DNA from 3 places in the Streptomyces sp. NPDC055189 genome. Region 2 is predicted to be linked to each of the others. Evidence: riboswitches for the same ligand, from Rfam matches in the RefSeq annotation. Region 2 holds a riboswitch; each other region holds the start of a gene.
The links. Region 2 has a riboswitch for S-adenosylmethionine ahead of ACWFR3_RS21410 (putative leader peptide). Riboswitches for the same ligand answer to the same signal wherever they lie in the genome.

Region 1 (7,482 bases), on a different contig from region 2:
TCGCCGACGGCTTCGAGCAGGAAGCGGCCGAACTGGTCTGCTCCGGCGGCCCGCTCGGCAGCGGGCAGATCGGGGGGCTGCTGTCCGCGCTGGTGGACAAGTCGCTGCTCCGGTCGGTGCAGACCCAGCGCGGCCTGCGCTACTCGATGCTGGACACCGTCCGGGAGTACGGCGAGGAGTGGCTGCGAAGCCTCGGTGAGGAACAGCGCTTCTCGGAGCGGCACCGGGACTACTACCGCTGGCTGGCCCGCACCGGCGGCCGGAAGTGGGCGGGCCCCGACCAGGTGGCCTGGTACGAGCGCTGCACGGCGGAGCACGCCAACCTGCGCGCGGCGCTTGAGTGCTGCCTGGCCGACGAGGACCCGCGCGACAGCCTTGAGATGGTCGGCAGCCTGTGGTTCTTCTGGTTCTGCTGCGGCTTCCAGCGCGAGGGCCGCCACTACGGGGACCGTGCCCTGGCCAAGTCACCCGGCCCCGGCCCCGAGCAGGGACGCTTCTGGGCCCTGTGGACCCTGGGAATGGTGGCCTTCGCGCAGGGCGACCTCGAAGCCTCCGGCCGGCAGGTGGACCTCTGCAATCCGCTGGCGGACCGGCTCGGCGATCCGGCGGCGGTCGACGCCGCCCGCTACCTCGAAGGGTCCTGGCTGGCGCTGAGCGGCCAGTCGGCGCGGACGCTCGGCCTTGTCGCAGGAGCGGCCGGTTCCTCGGACTGCGGCGGCGGTTCCCCCGCCGTCAAACTCCTTTTGCTTGCCACCGTTCCGTTCGCCCATCTCCGTCTGGGCGAGTTCGACCAAGTCGCCGTGACCGCCGACACCCTGCGCGTGGAGTGCGAGCGGCACGGCGAGCAGTGGATGCGCAGTTTCGCCTTCTACCTGCTCGCCGGAGCCGCCCTCGGCAACGGCGACGCGGCCTCGGCGGTGCGGCACGCCCGCGACGGCCTGGCGATCAAATGGCGGCTCCACGACCTCCTCGGTGCCGCCCTGAGCGTCGACACGCTGACCTCGGCCATGGACGATCCCGAGCAGGCCGCGCGGCTACTCGGTATTTCCGATGTCCTGTGGCGCTCCGTCGGTGGCGCGCGGATGGGAAATGTGGACCTCGTGGCCGCCCGCCGGGCCAGCGAGCACCGGAGCCGCGAGGCCATCGGCGACCCGGCGTACGAAGCCGCGTTCCGCATGGGCCTGGAGGCCGACCTCGACGACGGCATCGCCTACGCCCTGGCAACGCCCGAGGGCGGCACCCCTTCGTGAGAAGGAGTGCCGCCCTCGGTACGTACGGGACGTCGATCGACCAGAGGTCGATCAGAAGTCCATGTCACCGCCCGGCATGCCGCCGCCGGCCGGGGCAGCGCCCGCCTTCTCCGGCTTGTCGGCGATGACGGCCTCGGTGGTGAGGAACAGCGCGGCGATGGACGCGGCGTTCTGCAGGGCAGAGCGCGTGACCTTCGCCGGGTCGAGGATGCCCTCGGCGATCATGTCGACGTACTCACCGGTCGCGGCGTTGAGGCCGTGGCCGACGGTGAGGTTGCGGACCTTCTCGACGACGACGCCGCCCTCAAGGCCGCCGTTGACGGCGATCTGCTTGAGCGGGGCCTCCAGGGCGAGCTTCACGGCGTTGGCGCCGGTCGCCTCGTCACCCTCGAGCTCCAGCTTCTCGAAGACGGCGGCGGCCTGCAGCAGCGCCACGCCACCACCGGCGACGATGCCCTCTTCGACGGCCGCCTTCGCGTTGCGAACGGCGTCCTCGATGCGGTGCTTGCGCTCCTTGAGCTCGACCTCGGTCGCGGCACCGGCCTTGATGACCGCAACACCGCCGGCGAGCTTCGCCAGGCGCTCCTGCAGCTTCTCGCGGTCGTAGTCGCTGTCCGAGTTCTCGATCTCGGCGCGGATCTGGTTGACGCGACCCTGGACCTGGTCGCTCTCACCGGAGCCGTCGACGATCGTGGTCTCGTCCTTGGTGATGACGACCTTGCGGGCACGGCCGAGCAGGTCGAGACCGGCGTTCTCCAGCTTGAGGCCGACCTCCTCGGAGATGACGGTGCCACCGGTGAGGATGGCGATGTCGCCGAGCATGGCCTTGCGGCGGTCACCGAAGCCGGGCGCCTTGACGGCGACGGACTTGAAGGTGCCACGGATCTTGTTGACGACCAGGGTCGACAGGGCCTCGCCCTCGACGTCCTCGGCGATGATCAGCAGCGGCTTGCCGGACTGCATGACCTTCTCGAGGAGCGGAAGGAGGTCCTTCACGTTCGCGATCTTCGAGTTCACGATCAGGATGTACGGGTCGTCGAGCGACGCCTCCATACGCTCCATGTCCGTGGCGAAGTACGCCGAGATGTAGCCCTTGTCGAAGCGCATGCCCTCGGTGAGCTCAAGCTCGAGCCCGAAGGTCTGCGACTCCTCGACGGTGATGACGCCTTCCTTGCCGACCTTGTCCATCGCCTCGGCGATGAGCTCGCCGATCTGGGTGTCGGCGGCGGAGATGGAGGCGGTCGAAGCGATCTGCTCCTTGGTCTCCACGTCCTTGGCCTGCTCGAGCAGGGCGCCCGAGACGGCCTCGACGGCCTTCTCGATGCCGCGCTTGAGGGCCATCGGGTTGGCACCGGCGGCTACGTTGCGCAGGCCCTCGCGGACCAGCGCCTGCGCCAGGACGGTCGCGGTCGTCGTGCCGTCACCGGCGACGTCGTCCGTCTTCTTCGCGACCTCCTTGACCAGCTCGGCGCCGATCTTCTCGTACGGGTCCTCGAGCTCGATCTCCTTGGCGATGGAAACACCATCGTTGGTGATCGTGGGGGCACCCCACTTCTTCTCGAGGACGACGTTGCGACCCTTGGGGCCCAGGGTCACCTTGACGGCGTCGGCGAGCTGGTTCATGCCGCGCTCGAGGCCGCGCCGTGCCTCCTCGTCGAACGCGATGATCTTGGCCATGTGAAGTGGTCCTCCCGGACAGGGGTGGCATGCTCCGGATCGCATCGGTGCCCGCGACGGACGGCCTGCAAGCCTTGTGGTTCCTTGCCCCACCCGGCCTGCGGGCCTCACCGACCCGATCCAAGTTCTGTCACTCTCACTCGGAGAGTGCTAAGCCCAATGATTAGCACTCGACCCCTACGAGTGCAAGCGCCTCTCATGGATCCCGGACGCACGAGGGGGCGCGCGTCCAGGGGCGCGGGGCGCGGCGAACACAGGACGCACGAGGGGCCCGTACCCCTGTCGGGATACGGGCCCTTCGTCACTCGCTAAGTCGCTGGCCGATCGCGCCGAGATCAGACGGCGAGCTTGACCATGTCCGCCTGCGGACCCTTCTGGCCCTGCGAGATCTCGAACTCAACTCGCTGACCTTCTTCAAGGGTGCGGTAGCCGTCCATCTGAATCGCGCTGTAGTGGACGAAAACATCCGCACCACCGTCGACCGCGATGAAGCCGTACCCCTTCTCCGCGTTGAACCACTTGACGGTGCCCTGAGCCATGCCTAACTCCCCTATTACTGGCCCTTGCACGGACCCGCACTTCGCGGACCCGGGTCAGACCTCACCCCCCCAATGGGTTGTGGAGGCGTGCGCCGGAACGCGTCGACCGCGGCTGAATGTATCTGTCCAACTGCCCTCTGCAACAGGTCAATCAGACGAGAATTCTGGGCACGCGTGATCGGAAATATGCGGAGGATTTACCGGAGTTCAGGGCAAGTCGGGCCAGACAAATGCCACGAGAGGGGCAAATGGGCAGTGCACTTTGGCTACTTCTTGTCGCCCTCAGGGCGACTTCGTATATGCGCTCGGCACAAACGGGGAAGCTCGCTTCCCAACTGTACCGCGCTCAACCACATAGAATTGCCCCCTCCGCTTCTCTCGCAGAGGGGGCATTTCCGATTACGCAGGGTATTTCCTTAAAGGATCAACCACCGGCGACGGCAGGAATGATCGAGATGCCCGCGCCGTCCGGCGTAGCGGTCTCCAGACCCTGCTCGAAGCGGACGTCGTCGTCGTTCACGTAGACGTTCACGAAGCGCCGCAGCTTGCCCTGGTCGTCCAGGACGCGCGCCGCGATGCCGGCGTGGTTCTTCTCCAGGTCGGCGATGACCTCGGAGAGGTTCGCCCCCTCGGCGGCGACCTCGGACTGACCGCCGGTGTAGGTGCGAAGAATGGTGGGGATACGAACGTTCACGCTCATGGATTCACCTCGGGGTGCGTGGGGCCCCTTCAGGGGCGCGGGGAACTGCGCGACCAGCCACGACGGTCCGCAGACGGAAAGAAGGCTCAGGCCCTGCGGCGATTAACCGGCAAGACCCGCGGCGCGAAACGCGTCAAGGCTGGGCTTGATCGTGGCGGTCGCCTGAGACGTCTCGGCAACAGCGTCAAGAGTCTTGAGCCCGTCACCCGTGTTCAGCACCACCGTGGTCAGGGTGGGATCGATGAGCCCCGCGTCGATCAGCTTCTTGGTGACGCCCACGGTCACCCCGCCCGCGGTCTCCGCGAAGATCCCCTCGGTCCGGGCAAGCAGCTTGATCGCGTCGACGACCTGCTCGTCGTTCACGTCCTCGACGGCCCCACCGGTACGACGCGCGATGTCGAGCACGTACGGCCCGTCGGCGGGGTTGCCGATGGCAAGCGACTTGGCGATGGTGTTCGGCTTCTGCGGGCGGACGACGTCGTGCCCGGCCTTGAAGGCGGTGGACACCGGCGAACAGCCCTCGGCCTGCGCACCGAAGATCTTGTACGGCTTGTCCTCCACGAGCCCCAGCTTGATGAGCTCCTTGAGACCCTTGTCGATCTTCGTGAGCTGCGAGCCCGAGGCGATCGGGATGACCAGCTGGTCCGGCAGCTGCCAGCCGAGCTGCTCGCAGATCTCGTACGCCAGGGTCTTGGAACCCTCTCCGTAGTACGGCCGCAGGTTCACGTTCACGAAGCCCCAGCCCTCGCCCAGCGGGTCGCCGATGAGCTCGGAGCAGAAGCGGTTCACGTCGTCGTAGTTGCCCTCGATGCCGACGAGCTCGCCGCCGTACACCGCAGCCATGACGACCTTGCCCTGCTCCAGGTCGTGCGGGATGAACACGCAGGAGCGGAAGCCGGCGCGGGCCGCGGCGGCACCGACGGCGCCCGCGAGGTTGCCGGTGGAGGAGCAGGAGAGCGTGGTGAAGCCAAAGGCGCGGGCGGCCTCGATGGCCTGCGCCACGACGCGGTCCTTGAAGGAGTGCGTCGGGTTGCCCGAGTCGTCCTTGACGAACAGCTTGCCCTGCTCGACGCCGAGCTCGCGGGCGAGGTTGTCGGCCTTGACGAGCTTGGTCCAACCAGGGTTGATGTTGGGCTTCTCGGCGACGTCCGCCGGGACGGGCAGGAGAGGGGCGTAGCGCCAGATGTTGTCCGGGCCGGACTCGATCTGCTTGCGGAGTGCCTCGGGGTCACCCGTCGGCAGGTCGTACGCGACTTCGAGCGGGCCGAAACAGGCCTGGCAGGCGAAGATCGGGCCGAGGGCGTAGAGCTCACCGCACTCGCGGCAGGAAAGGCCCGAAGCGGGACCGAGATCCACGGAACCCGTGGTCGAAGGGGTGGTGTCGTTCGTTGCGACAGTCTGCGCAGCCATGGAGGCGAGGCCCTTTCTCCTCATCTTCCCCGCGGCGAATCTCACCGCGAGACGGAATTGGCACCTTCCCCACCGAGACCTCGCGTGCGCGGTCGGCGGGATGGTTGCCGGGGCTTCAACGGGCCGTATCCCTCTGCCCCTCTGGATGAGCGGTATGGCGCCGGGCTTCAGGGGCCCGGGGCGTTTATTGCGCGATGACCCCGGCATGCGATGGTCATCGGCGTTGTTCAAGACTGTAACCGACGGCCTGGACCCTTGAGATAGTCGTCCGCACCGCGAGATGGATCACATGTAGGCCACACACAGGAGGAGCCCCCCGTGCTGGAAGAGGCCGAGCGCTGGCTGACCAGGCGTTCCTGGTCGGTTGCCGACCGTCCGCTCAGCGCGCTCGTCGCCGCCAAACGGGCGTCGGGAGCCTCGGTGAGTGTCGTCCTGCCCGCGCTCGACGAGGAGGAGACGGTCGGCGAGATCGTCGCCGAGATCCGCCGCGAGCTGGTCGAGGAGACCGCTCTCGTCGACGAGCTCGTGGTGATCGACTCCGGCTCCGCGGACCGCACGGCGGAGGTCGCCCGGGCGGCGGGCGCGCGGGTCGTGCACCGGGACGAGATCCTGCCGCGCATCCCGGCCGTGCCCGGCAAGGGCGAGGTCCTGTGGCGCTCGCTCCTGGTGACCGGCGGCGACATCGTCGCGTTCGTCGACGCGGACCTGAGGGAGTTCTCGGCGGACTTCGTGACGGGGATCGTCGGCCCGCTCCTGACGGAGCCCGACGTGGACTTCGTGAAGGCGATGTACGACCGTCCGCTGGCCGGAACCGACGATCAGGGCGGCCGGGTCACCGAGCTGATGGCGCGCCCGCTGCTCAACATGCACTGGCCCCAACTCGCGGGGTTCGTACAGCCGTTGGGCGGCGAGTACGCGGCGCGCAGATCACTCCTGGAGCGCCTCCCGTTCCCCGTCGGCTACGGGGTGGAGCTGGGTCTGCTGGTGGACGCGCTGCACACCGTGGGCCTGGACGCGCTCGCGCAGGTCGACGTCGGGGTGCGCAAGCACCGGCACCAGGACGGGCAGGCGCTCGGCAGGATGGCCGCGGCGATCTACCGGACGGCACAGCTGCGCCTCGCGCGCGGCCACCTCGTACGCCCCGAGCTCATACAGTTCGAACGGGGCGAGCAGGGGTTCGAGCCGCGGACCCATCCGGTCGACACGGAGGAGCGTCCGCCGATGTCCGGCATCGCGGAGTACACGGCCCGCCGCGTGGCGTAACCACTCAAGGCCGGGCATTTTGTCTACATTCCCCACTTATGTGGCAAATGTGGCAGAGACATGCAGTGGGAAGCGCGCGACGTACGCGACGTAACGGTGGCATGACCATGGCCACGGCTGGCCTCATGGCGGCGATGCTCGGTGCCGCAGCCGTGCCTGCGGTCGGCGCGGAGGCGCGGCACGAGGCGTCGCCGTCGTACGGGAACGTCAGAACCATCGACCGCGCCGAGCTCGGCCCCGCGGACGAGCAGCAGAGCGTCCGCGGTGAGCTGGCCAAGAGCGGCAGCGACTCGGACACGATGCTGTACGCGGGCCTCGCGATCTCCCTGTGCGTGCTGGGCGCGCTCGCGGTGGCCGCGGCACGGAGCAGACGGGACTAGGTCCCCTGTCCCCACAGGCCCCCTGTCCCCGAACGTATACGGCCGGGTCCGTCACGGTCCGGCCGTACGTTTGAGCCCTTCCCGGAAGGGCTAGGTTTCGGCACATGGTCTCCGAGCACGCCGCCGCCCAGGTCCTCGTCGCGTCCAACCGCGGCCCCGTCACGTACTCCCTGGAGGAGAGCGGGGAGCTGACGGCCAAGCGGGGCGGCGGCGGACTCGTCTCCGGGCTCAGCGCGATCGGCGACTCCGAGGCCGCCCTGTGG
Region 2 (7,482 bases):
TCGCCCCGCTGATCACGAGCCTGCACGAACTGCTCGAATCCCTTGTCGAGATCGGGCTCGGCTATCTGAGCCTGGACCGGACATCGGGCTCCCTCTCCGGCGGCGAGGCGCAGCGCGTGAAGATGGTCCGCCATCTCGGCTCCAGCATCACCGACGTGACGTACGTCTTCGACGAGCCGACCATCGGCCTGCACCCGCACGACATCCGCCGCATGAACGACCTGCTGCTGCGGCTGCGCGACAAGGGCAACACGGTGCTCGTCGTGGAGCACAAGCCCGAGGTGATCGCGATCGCCGACCACGTGGTGGACCTCGGGCCCGGGGCCGGCACGGCGGGCGGCGAGATCTGCTTCACCGGCGACGTGGCGGGGCTGCGCGCGTCGGGCACGCTGACCGGGCGGCACCTGGAGCACCGGGCCGGGCTGCGCGAGCAGGTGCGCGTGCCCAAGGGACAGCTGTCCATCAAGGGCGCAGACCGGCACAACCTCAAGGACGTCGAGGTCGACATCCCGCTCGGGGTGCTCGCCGTGGTCACCGGGGTCGCGGGCTCCGGCAAGAGCTCGCTGATCCACGGCTACCTCTCCGGACAGGAGGGCGTGGTGGTGGCCGACCAGTCGCCGATCCGCGGCTCGCGCCGCTCGAACCCGGCGACCTACACCGGGCTGCTCGGCCCCATCCGCACCGCGTTCGCCAAGGCCAACGGCGTCAAGGCGGCGCTGTTCAGCGCGAACTCCGAGGGCGCCTGCCCCAAGTGCAATGGCATCGGGCTCATCTACACCGACCTGGCGATGATGCCCGGGGTCGCGTCCGTCTGCGAGGCGTGCGAGGGCGAGCGGTTCACCGCCGAGGTCCTGACCTACCGGCTGCGCGGCAAGAACATCAGCGAGGTACTCGGCATGCCGGTCGCCGAGGCGCTCGACTTCTTCCCCTCCGGCCAGGCGCACGCCGTCCTCGGCCGCCTCAGCGACGTCGGGCTCGGCTATCTGCGGCTCGGCCAGCCCCTCAACACCCTCTCCGGCGGTGAACGCCAGCGCCTCAAGCTCGCCATCCACATGGCCGAGAAGTCGTCGACGTACGTCCTGGACGAACCGACGACCGGACTGCACCTGGCCGACGTGGACAAGCTGCTCGCGCTCCTGGACCGGCTCGTGGACGACGGCAACTCGGTGGTCGTCATCGAGCACCACCAAGCGGTGATGGCGCACGCCGACTGGATCATCGACCTGGGGCCAGGCGGCGGCCACGACGGCGGTCAGGTGGTGTTCACCGGCACGCCCGCGACCCTGGTGGCCGAGGCGCGGACCGTGACGGCGCAGCATCTGCGGGAGTACGTCGCTAGCTGAGGTCGGGCCGGGGTCGTAAGCCGATCGTGCTCGGGCACGGTGTCCGCGTAGGGTGCGTGAATGAGCATGCTGGATGACGCCCGCGCGGGCATGAACCCCGAGATCCGACCCCAGGACGACCTGTTCGGCCACGTCAACGGTCACTGGCTCCAGACCGAGGCGATCCCCGAGGATCGCTCCAGCTGGGGCCCCTTCGTGCAGTTGGTCGACACGGCCGAGGAACAAGTGAAGGTGATCATCCAGGAGCTGGCGTCGGACGGCGCCGGCTCGGATGACGCGCGCAAGATCGCCACGCTGTACGCCTCCTTCATGGACGAGGAGGCGATCGCCGCCCGCGGGCTCGCCCCCGCGCAGCCCCTGATCGACGCCGTCGCGGGGCTGCGGGACACCAGGGAGCTCGCGGCGTTCCTCGGCCGCTTCGAGCGGACCGGCGGCTCCGGTCTGTTCGGCTCCTACATCGACTCGGACGACCGCGACTCCGACCGCTACCTCTTCAACGTCCTGCAGGGCGGGCTCGGCCTGCCCGACGAGTCGTACTACCGCGAAGAGAAGTTCGCCGACATCCGCGAGAAGTACCTCGCCTACCTCACCGAGCTGCTCACGCTCGGGAAGCATGCCTCGCCCGCCGAGGCCGCGCAGACGGTGCTCGCCCTGGAGACACGGCTTGCCGCCGGTCACTGGGAGCGGGCCGAGACGCGTGACGTGCAGAAGACCTACAACCTCCTCACGCTGCACGAACTGGCCACCCTGGCCCCGCACTTCGACTGGCGCGGCTATGCCGAGGGGCTCGGCGGCTCGGAAGCCACCATCGCCGAGACGTGCGTCCGCCAGCCGTCCTACTTCCGTCACCTGTCCGCGGTCCTTGACGAGGTGCCGATCGAGCAGTGGAAGGACTGGGCGCTGGTCAGGGTGCTCCGCTCGTGCGCGCCCTACCTCACGGACGCGTTCGTGCAGAACAACTTCGAGTTCTACGGCCGCACCCTCAACGGCACTCCGGAGCTGCGCGCCCGGTGGAAGCGGGCGGTCGCGTTCGTCGAGGGCTCCATCGGCGAGGCCGTTGGCAAGGAGTACGTGGCGCGGCACTTCCCGCCGAGCTCCAAGGCGATGATGGACGACCTCGTCGCCAACCTCCTGGAGGCCTACCGCCAGTCGATCGCCCGTCTGGACTGGATGACGGACGAGACGAAGGAGCGCGCGTACGAGAAGCTCGCCACCTTCCGTCCCAAGATCGGCTACCCGGACACCTTCCGCGACTACTCGGCCCTGGAGGTCTCCGGCGACGACCTGCTCGGCAACGCGCACGCGGCGGACGCCTTCGAGTCCGACCGGCAACTGGCCAAGATCGGCGCGCCGGTCGACCGCGACGAGTGGTTCATGCTGCCGCAGACGGTCAACGCGTACTACAACCCGGGCACGAACGAGATCTGCTTCCCCGCCGGCATCCTGCAGAAGCCGTTCTTCTCGCCCGACGCCGACCCGGCCGAGAACTACGGCGGCATCGGCTCGGTCATCGGCCACGAGATCGGCCACGGCTTCGACGACCAGGGCGCGCAGTACGACGGCGCGGGCAACCTCAACGACTGGTGGACCGCGGACGACAAGACCGCGTTCGAGGCCAAGTCGAAGGCGCTGGTCAAGCAGTACGACGCCTTCTCGCCGCGCAACCTCCCCGACGAGTTCGTCAACGGCTCGCTGACGGTGGGCGAGAACATCGGCGACCTGGGCGGTCTGACCATCGGGCACACGGCCTACCGCATCGCGCTCGACGGCGCCCCGATGCCGACGAGCGACGGCCTGACCGGCTCCCAGCGGCTGTTCATGAACTGGGCCTACTGCTGGCGCACCAAGCGCCGCAAGGAGCAGGAGCAGCAGTACCTCACCATCGACCCGCACTCGCCGCCCGAGTTCCGGGCGAACATCGTGCGCAACCTCGACGAGTTCCACGAGGCGTTCGAGACGGCGGAGGGCGACGGGCTCTGGCTGGACCGTGCGGAGCGCGTCCGGATCTGGTGAAACGCCGGGCACGGCCGCGGTACTCGTGCCGCGGCCGTGCCCCGTCCCCTCCTGCCCGGGTCACCGCAGACCGGCTGCGCGCGGAGAGCGGTTTCAGGCGGGGGTGTCCGACCGCCGGTCCGGATCGACGGTACGCGGGTGGTTGGCGTAGAAGGCCGGGTGGTCGTGCAGGCGGCGGACGTAGGCGCGGATGTGGGGGTAGGCGTGCACGGCCCCGGCTTCGTCGGGGGCGAGGTGGACGAGCCTCGCCCACAAGTCGACGTCCGCCGCGGTGAGTTCATCGCCGACGAGGCAGGAGCCAAAGGCCAGCCGGCGGTTGAGGTGGTCCAGTGCCGCGGGGGTCAGGGAGCCGGCGACGAGATCGTGCCAGGTGTCGATCTGTGCCGCGAGGGCCGGCGGGCGCAGGAGGCGGCGCGGGCCGTTGCCGTGCGCGGCGAGGCGGCAGGCGAGGTCGCGCAAAATGTCGGGCGTGTGGTTGCTGACGACGTGCCCGCTCCACCGGTCGCACAGGGCGGGAACGGTCAGCGGGCCGTCGAAGTGGTACTCGGTGGCCTCGTAGAAGCGGCGCAGGGAGTCGAGCGCGGCGGTGGTGTCCGTGGTGTCCGGTGCCAGGAGCGTCGTGGTGAGCGAGTCCCTGAGTCCTAGCAGGTCGAGGGTGATCGAGACGCACAGGGAGCGGGGACATCCGGCCGAGAGATACAGGTGATAGCGGTGGGGTGCCGGATAGAAGCCGCCGGCGAGGTCGGCGCCGATACGGCTGCGGATCGGGGCGGGGCACGTGCCGTGCGGGGAGCGCGAAGCCTCCAGGACCGGGCGGCGGGAACGGTGCGACGTGATCTCGGGCATGGCTCTCCAGACAGGTGAAGGGGCGCCGACCGCGCGCTCGGCGACGGTGGCACAGCGGGGGAGAGGGTGTTTCGTGCCCTCAGAGGGCCTCGGAGGCCCTCAGAGGGCAGCAGCGATGACGCTTCGTCTCCGTGTGCGTCTCGTGGTACGTCCCGTCCACGCGGACGTCAGGTCTTCCGCGTGGACGTCAGACGGCTGGAACCGATGCGCTGCACACGCGCAGCAGGTCGATGTGCAGACGTCTGGTCAGGACGCGGGGCCGGGGCCGGGGCGTGGACAGGAGAGGGCGCCGACTGCTGTTCCTCTCACCGACCGCCCTGGACATGTCCACCAGCCCTGCCGTCGAGGCCCGTTGCATCCGGGGCCGCGCTTGCCCCGCCGCCGCGGCGGGACCCGGTCGTCACCCGGGGCACCCCGTCGCGGAGGAAGGGTTGCCTGCCAGCGGGCCGGGGCCGATGACCTGCTCGGGCAGGAACCCTGCCGGGCGGGCGCTGACAATCGTGACCGTCTCGGGAAGTCTGGGTCCGGGTGCCCGGCGCCGTCAAGAAGGCGGGAGAACTCGTGGCCGGGAAGCGGAACAGAAGGCGGGGCCCGGCGGTTGTGCCTGGGAGAGACGGACGGCGAGGCACGTACGGAGATGTGAGCACGCCCATGATCCACGGGCGTTGCGCACCGCTCCGGCCTCACGTAACGTCCCGAGCAGGTTACGAGTGTCAGCGTCAAGCCCTGGCTTGCTGACCGGCAACCCTCCCACGCGGCGGGGTGCTCCAGGTGAGGACCAGGCGGGCCCGATCAGGGCTCCGCAAGCGCGAGACCGGCGAGGCCCCCGGCCCGCCGGGCCGGAAGGGCGGAGGTGGGGGACGTGCCAGTGGCACCGCCCATGTTGTCCGCGTCGTCCGCACCCCGTGTCAAGGTGATCGCGCCGAGCCCGCGGGTGCATCTGTACTCCCGGCCGCACATCGATCTGCAGCGCGTCGCCGGCGCGCTCTGTTGTTCCTGACCCGTCACCCCGCCGCCGCACCCTCGGAGCCGAGGGGCCGGTGATCTCGTACGGTCGATCAGGAAGGCACACCTTTCGTGTCGTCATCACCTTCTTTGCCCCATTCGTCACCTTCGTCTACTCCCTCTGCCCCGCTCCACCTCGCCGTCGCGCTGGACGGCGCGGGCTGGCACCCGGCCGCCTGGCGTGAACCGGTGGCCCGGCCCGCGGAGTTGCTGACCGCCGGATACTGGACCGACCTGGTCACCGAGGCCGAACACGGACTGCTTGACTTCGTGACGATCGAGGACGGGCTCGGGCTCCAGTCCTCGCACTTCACCGAACCCGACGGACGCACCGACCAGGTGCGCGGACGGCTCGACGCCGTCCTCATCGCCGCCCGTGTCGCCCCCCTGACCCGCCACATCGGCCTCGTGCCGACCGTGGTGACCACCCACACGGAGCCCTTCCACATATCCAAGGCGATCGCCACGCTGGACTACGTGAGCACGGGCCGCGCGGGTGTACGGGTCCAGGTGTCCGCGCGCCGCAACGAGGCCGCGCACTTCGGACGCCGCACGCTTCCCGCCCTCGACGCCGTCGAGGACCTCGGCAGGCCGGACGTACGGGAGTTGACCCTCGACCTCTTCGACGAGGCGGCCGACTACGTGGAAGCCGTGCGCCGGCTCTGGGACAGCTGGGAGGACGACGCGGAGATCCGGGACGTCGCCACCGGCCGCTTCATCGACCGCGACAAGCTGCACTACATCGACTTCGAGTCCAAGCACTTCAGCGTCAAGGGCCCCTCGATCACGCCCCGGCCACCGCAGGGGCTGCCCGTGGTCAGCGCGCTCGCCCACGAGACCCCGACCGAGGCCCCGTTCCGGCTCCTGGGCCGCTCCGCCGACATCGGATACGTCACCCCGCGCGACGCCGGGCACGCCCGCGCCATCGTTGCCGCGGTCCGCGCCGAGCAGGACGCGGCCGGGCGCACCGGCGAGCGCCTGCACCTCTTCGGCGACCTGGTGGTGTTCCTCGACGACGACCCGGCCGCCGCCGCGGCACGCCGGGAGCGGCTGGACGCCCTCGCCGGTCACCCGTACACCAGCGACGCGCGCGTCTTCACCGGCACGCCCGTGCAACTGGCAGATCTGTTGCAGGAGTTGGGCGAGTCGGGGCTCACCGGATTCCGGCTGCGCCCCGCCGTCGTCGGGCACGACCTCCCGGCGATCACCCGGGGTCTGGTGCCCGAACTCCAGCGCCGCGGCGCCTTCCGGCACGCGTACGAGGCCGACACCCTGCGCGGCCTCCTCGGCCTCGCTCGCCCCGCGAACCGCTACGCCGCCACCGCCTGAGCCGGAAGGAATCCCGACATGAGCAAGTCACCGGACAAGCCGCTCAAGCAGATCCACCTCGCGGCGCACTTCCCCGGCGTCAACAACACCACCGTATGGAGCGACCCCGAAGCCGGAAGCCACATCGAGTTCAGCTCCTTCGCGCACTTCGCACGCACCGCCGAGCGCGCCAAATTCGACTTCCTGTTCCTCGCCGAGGGCCTGCGGCTGCGCGAACAGGGCGGACAGATCTACGACTTGGACGTCGTCGGCCGGCCCGACACCTTCGCCGTACTCACTGCGCTCGCCGCCGTCACCGAGCGCCTCGGCCTGACGGGCACCATCAACTCCACCTTCAACGAGCCCTATGAAGTGGCCCGCCAGTTCGCCAGCCTCGACCACCTCTCCGGCGGGCGCGCCGCCTGGAACGTAGTGACCTCCTGGGACGCCTTCACCGGCGAGAACTTCCGCCGCGGCGGATTCCTCCCGCAGGAGGAGCGGTACTCCAGGGCGAAGGAATTCCTCAGCACGGCGGGCGAACTCTTCGACTCCTGGCGCGGCGACGAGATCGCCGCCGACCGGGAGAGCGGCACCTTCCTGCACGACGCCAAGGCGGGAGCCTTCGTCCACCAGGGGCAGCACTTCGACATCCAGGGGCAGTTCAACGTCCCGCGCAGCCCCCAGGGGCGACCGGTGATCTTCCAGGCCGGCGACTCCGAGGAGGGGCGCGAGTTCGCCGCCGAAGGCGCGGACGCGATCTTCAGCAGGTACAGCACGCTCAAGGAAGGCCAGGCGTTCTACACGGACGTCAAGGGGCGCCTCGCCCGCCACGGGCGCACGCACGACCAGCTGCTCATCCTGCCCGCGGCGACGTTCGTCCTCGGGGACACCGACGCCGAGGCGGAGGAACTCTCCCGGGAGGTGCGGCGCAAGCAGGTCAGCGGCGCAACCGCGATCAAGCACCTGG
Region 3 (7,482 bases), on a different contig from region 2:
CGCACCTGATCCTGGTCTTCTACCACAAGCACACCCAGTTCGCGGGCCCCGGCAAGACGAACAACAACGTCGTCGGCATGCCGCTGCTTCCCGTGTACATGGCGAAGGCCGGAGGCTTCTTCTTCCTGGTCTTCGGTGTCATCGCGGCCGTATCGGCGATCGCCACGATCAACCCGATCTGGGCGATCGGTCCATACCGTCCGGACCAGGTCTCCACAGGAGCCCAGCCGGACTGGTACATGGGCTTCTCCGAAGGCCTGATCCGTGTCATGCCGGGCTGGGAGATCAACCTCTGGGGTCACACGCTCGTCCTGGGTGTGTTCATCCCGCTGATCATCTTCCCGCTGGTCCTGGTCGCGATCGCGGTCTATCCGTTCATCGAGTCCTGGGTCACCGGCGACAAGCGCGAGCACCACATCCTGGACCGCCCGCGCAACGTCCCGACCCGTACGGGCTTCGGCGTCGCGTGGATCACCTGGTACATGGTGCTGCTGATCGGTGGTGGAAACGACCTCTGGGCCACGCACTTCCACCTGTCGATCAACGCGATCACCTGGTTCGTGCGCATCGCCTTCTTCGTGGCACCGGTCCTCGCCTTCATCATCACCAAGCGGATCTGCCTGGGTCTGCAGCGGCGCGACAAGGACAAGGTCCTGCACGGCCGCGAGTCGGGCATCATCAAGCGCCTGCCGCACGGTGAGTTCATCGAGGTCCACGAGCCGCTGGGCCAGGAGCAGCTGCACACGCTCACCGCGCACGAGCAGTACGCGCCGGTCGAGATCGGCCCCGCGGTCGACGAGAACGGCGTCGAGCGCAAGGTGTCCGGTTCGCAGAAGCTCAGGGCCAAGCTCTCCAAGGGCTACTACGGGGAGGACAACCAGATCCCCAAGCCCACCACCGAGGAGTACAAGGAGATCACCAGCGGCCACGGCCACCACTGATCGACTGAGTCGCCACGGCGAGAGCCCCGTCCCATGCATCCAGTGCATGGACGGGGCTCTTTGCCGTCCTGCGGGCTGGATAAGGTGTTCCTGTCCTACGTCTGACACGAACCCAGGAGCGGCAGATGAGCGCTGTGACCCCCGCAGGAGGCAACACCGCGGCGGCCCGTTCCTGGCCCGGTGTACTGAACGGTCTGCTCGAGGGCCGCGACCAGAGCGCCGCGGACACCGCCTGGGCCATGGACCGCATCATGCGGGGCGAGGCGACCGACGCGCAGATCGCGGGCTTCATGGTCGCGCTTCGGGCCAAGGGTGAGACCGTGGAGGAGATCTCCGGCCTCGTGCACACGATGTACGAGCACGCCAATGTGATCGAGGTGCCGGGGCAGACCGTCGACATCGTCGGCACCGGCGGTGACGGCGCCAAGACCGTCAACATCTCCACGATGTCCGCGATCGTGGCCGCAGGCGCGGGCGCGAAGGTCGTCAAGCACGGCAACCGCGCCGCCTCCAGTGCCTCGGGCGCCTCCGACGTCCTGGAGAAGCTCGGGGTGAACCTGGAGCTGCCGCTGAAGCGGGTCGTCGAGGTGGTCGAGGAAGCCGGGATCACCTTCTGCTTCGCCGTGAAGTTCCACCCGGCACTGCGGTACGCCGGCGCGGCGCGCAGCCAGTTGGGCATCAGGACCGTCTTCAACGCCCTGGGCCCGCTCACCAACCCGGCCAAGGTGCGGGCCCAGGCGGTCGGGGTCGCCGACGCGCGGATGGCGCCGATCGTGGCCGGGGTCTTCGCCGAGCGCGGGCACTCCTCGCTGGTCTTCCGCGGCGACGACGGGCTCGACGAGCTGACGACCACGGCGACCTCGCGGGTCTGGGTCGTACGGGACGGCGCCGTGCGCGAGGAGGCCTTCGACCCGCGGGACGTCGGCATCGACCTCGTCCCCGTGGAGGCCCTGCGGGGCGCCGACGCCTCGTACAACGCCGAGGTGGCCCTGCGCCTCCTGGACGGCGAGAGCGGTCCCGTGCGGGACGCCGTGCTCCTGAACACGGCGGCGGCCCTGGTGGCCCGTACGCCGGGCGACGGCACCCTGGTGGAGCAGATCGGCGCCGGTATCGCGAAGGCGGCCGAGTCGATCGACTCCGGGGCCGCGAAGAAGGCCCTGGAGCGGTGGGTGGCGGCCAGCAACAGGTGAGTGTGGCGCACACCGCAGTCCGGATGCCGGACTGCGGTGTGCACCGGGAAGATGGTGTGGCAAGATGCTGCACAGGTCATGAGTGACAGCGATTAAGCCCCGGCTCGCTGTCCGGCAACCCTCCGTCCGTGGCGGGGTGCCCCGGGTGAAGACCAGGCCGTACGCAGCAAGGCGTATGGCAAGCGCGGACCCCTGCGAACACCCTGGGGTCCTGGTCCTCAAGGGAGCAGTCTCGTGAGCAAGCGAATGCGATAGGGCTTTCCGGCCCCTCTTCCGCACCCCCTTTTCTCTTCGTCACTGCAGCGCCCTCTGTGCGTCCCTGCAGTGAACTCGCCTGCCTTCCCACGGGAGTTCGCCATGTCTGCCACCACCGCTGTCGCCGATCAGACCGTCTGTGCCGCCCCGCTGCCCGTCCTCGGCCGTGACGTCACCGTGCCGCTCGTCACCGGCGGCGAAGTGACCTACGCGGCGCTCGACTACGCGGCGAGCGCCCCCGCGCTGCAGCGGGTGTGGGACGACGTGGCCGCGTACGCGCCCTACTACGGCAGCGTGCACCGGGGTGCCGGGTACCTCTCGCAGCTCTCCACCGACCTCTTCGAGAACAGCCGCGTCACCGTCGCCGAGTTCCTCGGCTGCCGCGAGGGCGACCAGGTCGTCTTCACCCGCTCGACCACGGACTCGCTGAACCTCCTGGCCGCCGCCCTGCCTGCCGACTGCCAGGTCTTCGTCTTCGAGACCGAGCACCACGCCTCGCTGCTGCCGTGGCGCGACGCCCGCGTGACGTACCTGAACGCCCCGCGCACCGCCGAGCAGGCCGTCGAGACCCTGGAGCGCGCCCTCGCCGACCGCGACCCCTACGGGCCCGCCCTGGTCTGCGTGACCGGCGCGTCGAACGTCACCGGTGAGCTGTGGCCGGTCAAGGAGCTGTCCGCCGCCGCCCACGCCCACGGCGCCCGCATCGTCCTGGACGCCGCGCAGCTCGCCCCCCACCACCCCGTCTCCATCAGCGAGCTCGACGTCGACTGGGTCGCCTTCTCCGGCCACAAGCTGTACGCGCCCTTCGGCTCCGGCGTCCTCGCGGGCCGCTCCGACTGGCTGCAGGCGGCCGAGCCGTACCTCGCGGGCGGCGGCGCGTCGCGCAAGGTCGCGCGGCGCACGGACGGCGGCGTGGACGTCGAGTGGCACGACACCGCCGCGCGGCACGAGGCCGGTTCGCCGAACGTCATCGGCGTGTACTCGATCGCCTCCGCCTGCAAGGCGCTGACCGAGGCGGGCTTCGACGAGCTCGTCGCCCGCGAGAACCAGCTCATCGCGAAGGTCCGCGAGGGCCTCGCCGAGGTGCCTGCCGTGAAGGTGCTCTCGCTCTTCGGCGACGACGCGCCGCGCGTCGGCGTCATCTCCTTCGTCGTGGAGGGCTGGAACAGCTCGCACTTCGCCGCCGCGCTCTCCGCCGAGTACGGCATCGGCGTACGCGACGGCCTGTTCTGCGCCCACCCGCTGGTGCGCACCCTGCTCGGCAGCGACCCGCAGACCCAGGGCGAGTGCGGTGCCCCCGAGGCCGCGCCCGGCGAGAAGTCCCTGAACGCGATCCGCGTCAGCTTCGGCGCCGGCACCCCGGACGAGCACGTGGAGCGCTTCGTGCGCGCCGTCAAGGAGCTCGTGGCGGACGGCGCCCGCTGGAACTACCGCACCGAGGACGGGCGTTGCGTGCCGGACACCAGCGCCGCCTGAGCCCCGGGCCGCCTCTTCAGGCGTGATCCCAGGACGATCATCCGCAGGGCCCGCTCGGTCGCGTCGGTGAGGAACTCTCCGCCACGCCCGAGCGCCTCGGTCAGCGAGACCGGCGCGGGCAGGATCGAGCTGTAGGCGTCCACGCCCACCGCCCGTACGTGATGTGCGCCCTGGCCGATCGTGCCCGCGAGGACCAGGACGGGGCGGCCGAACCGCTTGGCGCGCCGTGCCACTTCGGCGGGGACCTTGCCGCGCGGCGTCTGGTGGTCGAGGGCGCCCTCCGCGGTGACCACGAGGTCCGCGCGGGCCAGGCGTGCGTCCAGGTCCAGGTGGTCGAGCAGGACGTCGAAGCGGGGGAGCAGCTGGGCGCCGAGCGCCGCGAGACCGGCTCCCAGGCCGCCGGAGGCGCCCGTTCCGGGGCCGAGGGCGAGGTCCGTCGCGGCGTGCAGGTCACGGGTCAGGATGTGCGCCCAGCGGTCGAGGGCCGACGCGAGCTGTTCGACCTGCGCCGGAGTCGCGCCCTTCTGCGGGCCGAAGACGCGCGCGACGCCGCGTTCGCCGGTCAGGACGTTGAAGGGGTTGCAGGCGACGCGGATCTCGGCGCCTCGCAGACGGGGGTCGAGCCCCGAGGGGTCGATGCGGCTCAGGCGGGTCAGCTCCCGGCCGCCGCGCGGCAGTTCCCAGCCGTCCGCGTCCAGGAGCCGGGCGCCGAGCGCCTGGAGCGCCCCCGCGCCGCCGTCCGAGGTGCCGGAGTCGCCGCAGCCCACCAGGATGCGGCGGGCCCCCGCGTCCAGTGCGGCGCCGATCAGCTCGCCGACGCCGTACGTCGTGGTGGCACCGGGGTCGCGAAGGTCGCGCGGGACCAGCGAGAGCCCGGCGACCGCGGCCATCTCGACGATCGCAGTGCCGTCCGGGAGCAGCGCGAAGTGCGTGCCGATCCGCTGGCCGACGGGACCGGTGGCCGGCAGCGCGACCAGGCGGCCGCCGCCGGTGGTGGCCAGGGCGCGGGCGGTGCCCTCGCCGCCGTCCACCAGGGGGATCAGGTCGGTGTCGGCGTGCGGGACGACCCGGCGTACTCCTTCGGCGATGGCCTCGGCCGCGGACTGCGCGGACAGGGACTCCTTGAAGCCGCTGGGGGCGATGGCGAAACGGGTCAGCATGAAGATCTCCACGGCAGAGGGAACTAGCGGACGGGCACGCCGAGCAGCGGCCAGAGCGTGACGGCGAAGAGCAGGACGAGGGCGGCGGTCAGGGGTGCCAGGACCGCGGAGAGGCGCAGCAGGTCGCGCGGGGTGTAGGTGGGGGTGCCGGGGATGTCGGCGAAGAGCGTGACGGGCTTCGCGGAGGCGGGCAGGGTGTGACAGAAGCCGGCGGCCGCCGTGGAGGCCAGGGCCGCCGCGACCGGGTTGACGCCCGCGCCGACGGCTGCCGCGACGACCAGCGGGACCAGGACGGACGAGCGGGCCGAACGGGACTGCAGGACCAGGTGCGCGGCCGTGCTGACCGCCACGACGACGGCCAGGAAGAGCCAGGGCGGCACATCGAGGGGGACCCCGCCCACCAGCCACTTCGCCGCCCCCGAATCGGCGAGCGCGACCCCCATCGCCATCGTCGCCGCCATGAAGAGCAGCAGCGCCCACGGCACGGTCTTGAGCGCGTCCTTCAGACGTACGGTGCCCAGGGCGGGGGATGACGCGACGACCGCGCCGATCAACGCGACCACCGCGGGCGGCACCTGGTGCAGCGGCTCGCTGCACCAGAGCGCGACGACCGTGGCGAGGAGCAGGGCGCAGCGGGTCTCGGCGGGCTCCCAGGCTCCGGTGACCGGCTGCTCGCTGTGCTCTTGGAGCTGCTCGACGGTGATGTGGACGGGGCCCTTGCGGTCGGCCCGCCGTGTCGTCGTCAGCAGGACGGCCTCCGCCGCCAGATGGGACGAGGCGATGGCGAGCGGCAGGCCGAGCAGCATCCACTGCGTGAAGCCGATCCGGTCCCCGGTGGCCTCCCACAGCACGGACACCGTGATCAGGTGGGCGCCCGCGCCGATCAGGGTCGCGACCGCGGAGAGCAGGATCACCGTCGGGAACAGCAGTGCGAGCATCACCACCAGGCGCCTGCGGTCGGCGAGGACCTTGGCGAGCGCGAGGAAGACGGGCAGGGCGAGCGCGGCGCGGCCCGACGTGGCGGGCACCGCGAACGCCGTCACGACCAGGGCGGCCGTGGTCAGATGCGTCAACTGCCGTACGGTGCGCGCTCCGCTGACGAGAAAGGCCGCCGCCCGGCCCGCGAGACCGCTGCGGGCCACCGCCGCCGCGAGCACGAAGGCGCAGATCAGCAGCCAGACCGTCTCGTCACCGAGGGTCCCGAAGAGCGTGTCGCTGCTGATCACCCCGGTCGCGGTGAGCGCGAGCCCGGCGCCGAGCGCGATGTACGTGTCGTCGATCGGCGTACCGATCCACGCACAGGTCGCCAGGGCGAACACGCCGAGGGTCAGGCGTGCGTCGCCGCTCAGGCCGGGGAAGTTGCCGGGCACCAGGAGCAGCGCGCACAGGCTGAGCGCGATGCACAGGGTGACGGCTTGGCGGAGATTCAGGGTCACACGACGAGCCTCGGGCCCGGCCGTGAGGCCTCAATGAGCCGTTGATGAAAGGAATTTCACCCACGGCGCGGCATACCGGTCGTCATCCCGGCAGCCGGTAGCCCATCCCGCGCACCGTCTCCACCCGCTCGGCGCCCAGCTTCTTGCGCAGCGCCCGTACGTACACGTCCACGATGTTCGAACCGGGGTCGAAGTCGTAGCCCCACACGTGCGACAGGATCTGCTCCCGCGAGAGCACCTGGCCCGGATGGCGCAGGAAGAGTTCGAGCAGCACGAACTCACGTGCGGTCAGATCCACGGTCCGCTCGCCCGAACGCGCCCTGCGCGTGCGCAGGTCCAGCGTCAGCTCTCCGCTGCGAAGGACCGTCACCTCCGGCGCCCCCGCCGCCGTACGCAGCCGCAGGCGCACCCGCGCGAGCAGTTCCTCGAAGCGGAACGGCTTGGTCATCCAGTCGTCCGCGCCGCCCTCCAGACCCGCCACCGTGTCCCGGACCGAGTCGCGCGCCGTGAGCACGATGACCGGTGTGCTCACCCGGGCCTCGCGCAGCTGCCGCAGGACCGTGAAGCCGTCCTTGCCGGGCAGCCCGATGTCCAGGACGACCAGGTCGAAGCCGCCGGTCAGGGCGTAGTCGTAGGCCGCGTCGCCGTCGCCGACCGCGGTGGTGGTGAAGCCGTTGGCGCGCAGGCCCTTCTCGACGAAGGAGGCGATGCGCTCCTCGTCCTCGACGATGAGAATCCGGTTCATGGCAGTCCTGGTTCCTGTTCTCGCAGTACTTCTCGCAGTACGAGGACGAAGGTGGCGCCGCCGCCTTCCGTGGGCCGCAGCTCGACCTGCCCTCCGTGTCCTTCGGCGATCGCGCGCACGATGGCGAGGCCGAGGCCGGCGCCGGTGGCCCGGGAGCCGCGGCGCGCGGTGCCCCGCCGGAACCGCTCGAAGATCACCGCGGCGTCCTGCGCCTGGACGCCGGGTCCGCTGTCGGCGACGTACAACTCGATCCGGCCCGCCGCGGTGCGCGAGCCGATG

Region 1: linked by a shared signal. The riboswitch ahead of thrC (threonine synthase) and the one ahead of ACWFR3_RS21410 (putative leader peptide) in region 2 are both predicted to bind S-adenosylmethionine.
Region 3: linked by a shared signal. The riboswitch ahead of ACWFR3_RS27000 (aminotransferase class V-fold PLP-dependent enzyme) and the one ahead of ACWFR3_RS21410 (putative leader peptide) in region 2 are both predicted to bind S-adenosylmethionine.

What each region holds. Positions count from the first base shown of each region.
Region 1 is NZ_JBSGSG010000029.1:1,360-8,841, reverse strand. Features, by position in the region: gene ACWFR3_RS21550 (ATP-binding protein) at 1-1,250, shown strand, start outside; gene groL (chaperonin GroEL) at 1,302-2,927, opposite strand; gene ACWFR3_RS21540 (cold-shock protein) at 3,263-3,466, opposite strand; gene ACWFR3_RS21535 (MoaD/ThiS family protein) at 3,891-4,166, opposite strand; gene thrC (threonine synthase) at 4,269-5,576, opposite strand; SAM riboswitch class I at 5,594-5,728, opposite strand; gene ACWFR3_RS21525 (glucosyl-3-phosphoglycerate synthase) at 5,895-6,839, shown strand; gene ACWFR3_RS21520 (hypothetical protein) at 6,947-7,219, shown strand; gene ACWFR3_RS21515 (alpha,alpha-trehalose-phosphate synthase (UDP-forming)) at 7,324-7,482, shown strand, end outside.
Region 2 is NZ_JBSGSG010000028.1:70,717-78,198, forward strand. Features, by position in the region: gene ACWFR3_RS21395 (ATP-binding cassette domain-containing protein) at 1-1,343, shown strand, start outside; gene ACWFR3_RS21400 (M13 family metallopeptidase) at 1,404-3,356, shown strand; gene ACWFR3_RS21405 (glutathione S-transferase C-terminal domain-containing protein) at 3,450-4,202, opposite strand; SAM riboswitch class IV at 4,564-4,708, opposite strand; SAM riboswitch class IV at 4,905-5,017, shown strand; gene ACWFR3_RS21410 (putative leader peptide) at 5,083-5,202, shown strand; gene ACWFR3_RS21415 (LLM class flavin-dependent oxidoreductase) at 5,298-6,536, shown strand; gene ACWFR3_RS21420 (NtaA/DmoA family FMN-dependent monooxygenase) at 6,555-7,482, shown strand, end outside.
Region 3 is NZ_JBSGSG010000043.1:26,235-33,716, forward strand. Features, by position in the region: gene qcrB (cytochrome bc1 complex cytochrome b subunit) at 1-941, shown strand, start outside; gene trpD (anthranilate phosphoribosyltransferase) at 1,067-2,131, shown strand; SAM riboswitch class IV at 2,206-2,322, shown strand; gene ACWFR3_RS27000 (aminotransferase class V-fold PLP-dependent enzyme) at 2,489-3,862, shown strand; gene ACWFR3_RS27005 (glycerate kinase family protein) at 3,814-5,022, opposite strand; gene ACWFR3_RS27010 (SLC13 family permease) at 5,046-6,458, opposite strand; gene ACWFR3_RS27015 (response regulator transcription factor) at 6,541-7,203, opposite strand; gene ACWFR3_RS27020 (ATP-binding protein) at 7,200-7,482, opposite strand, start outside.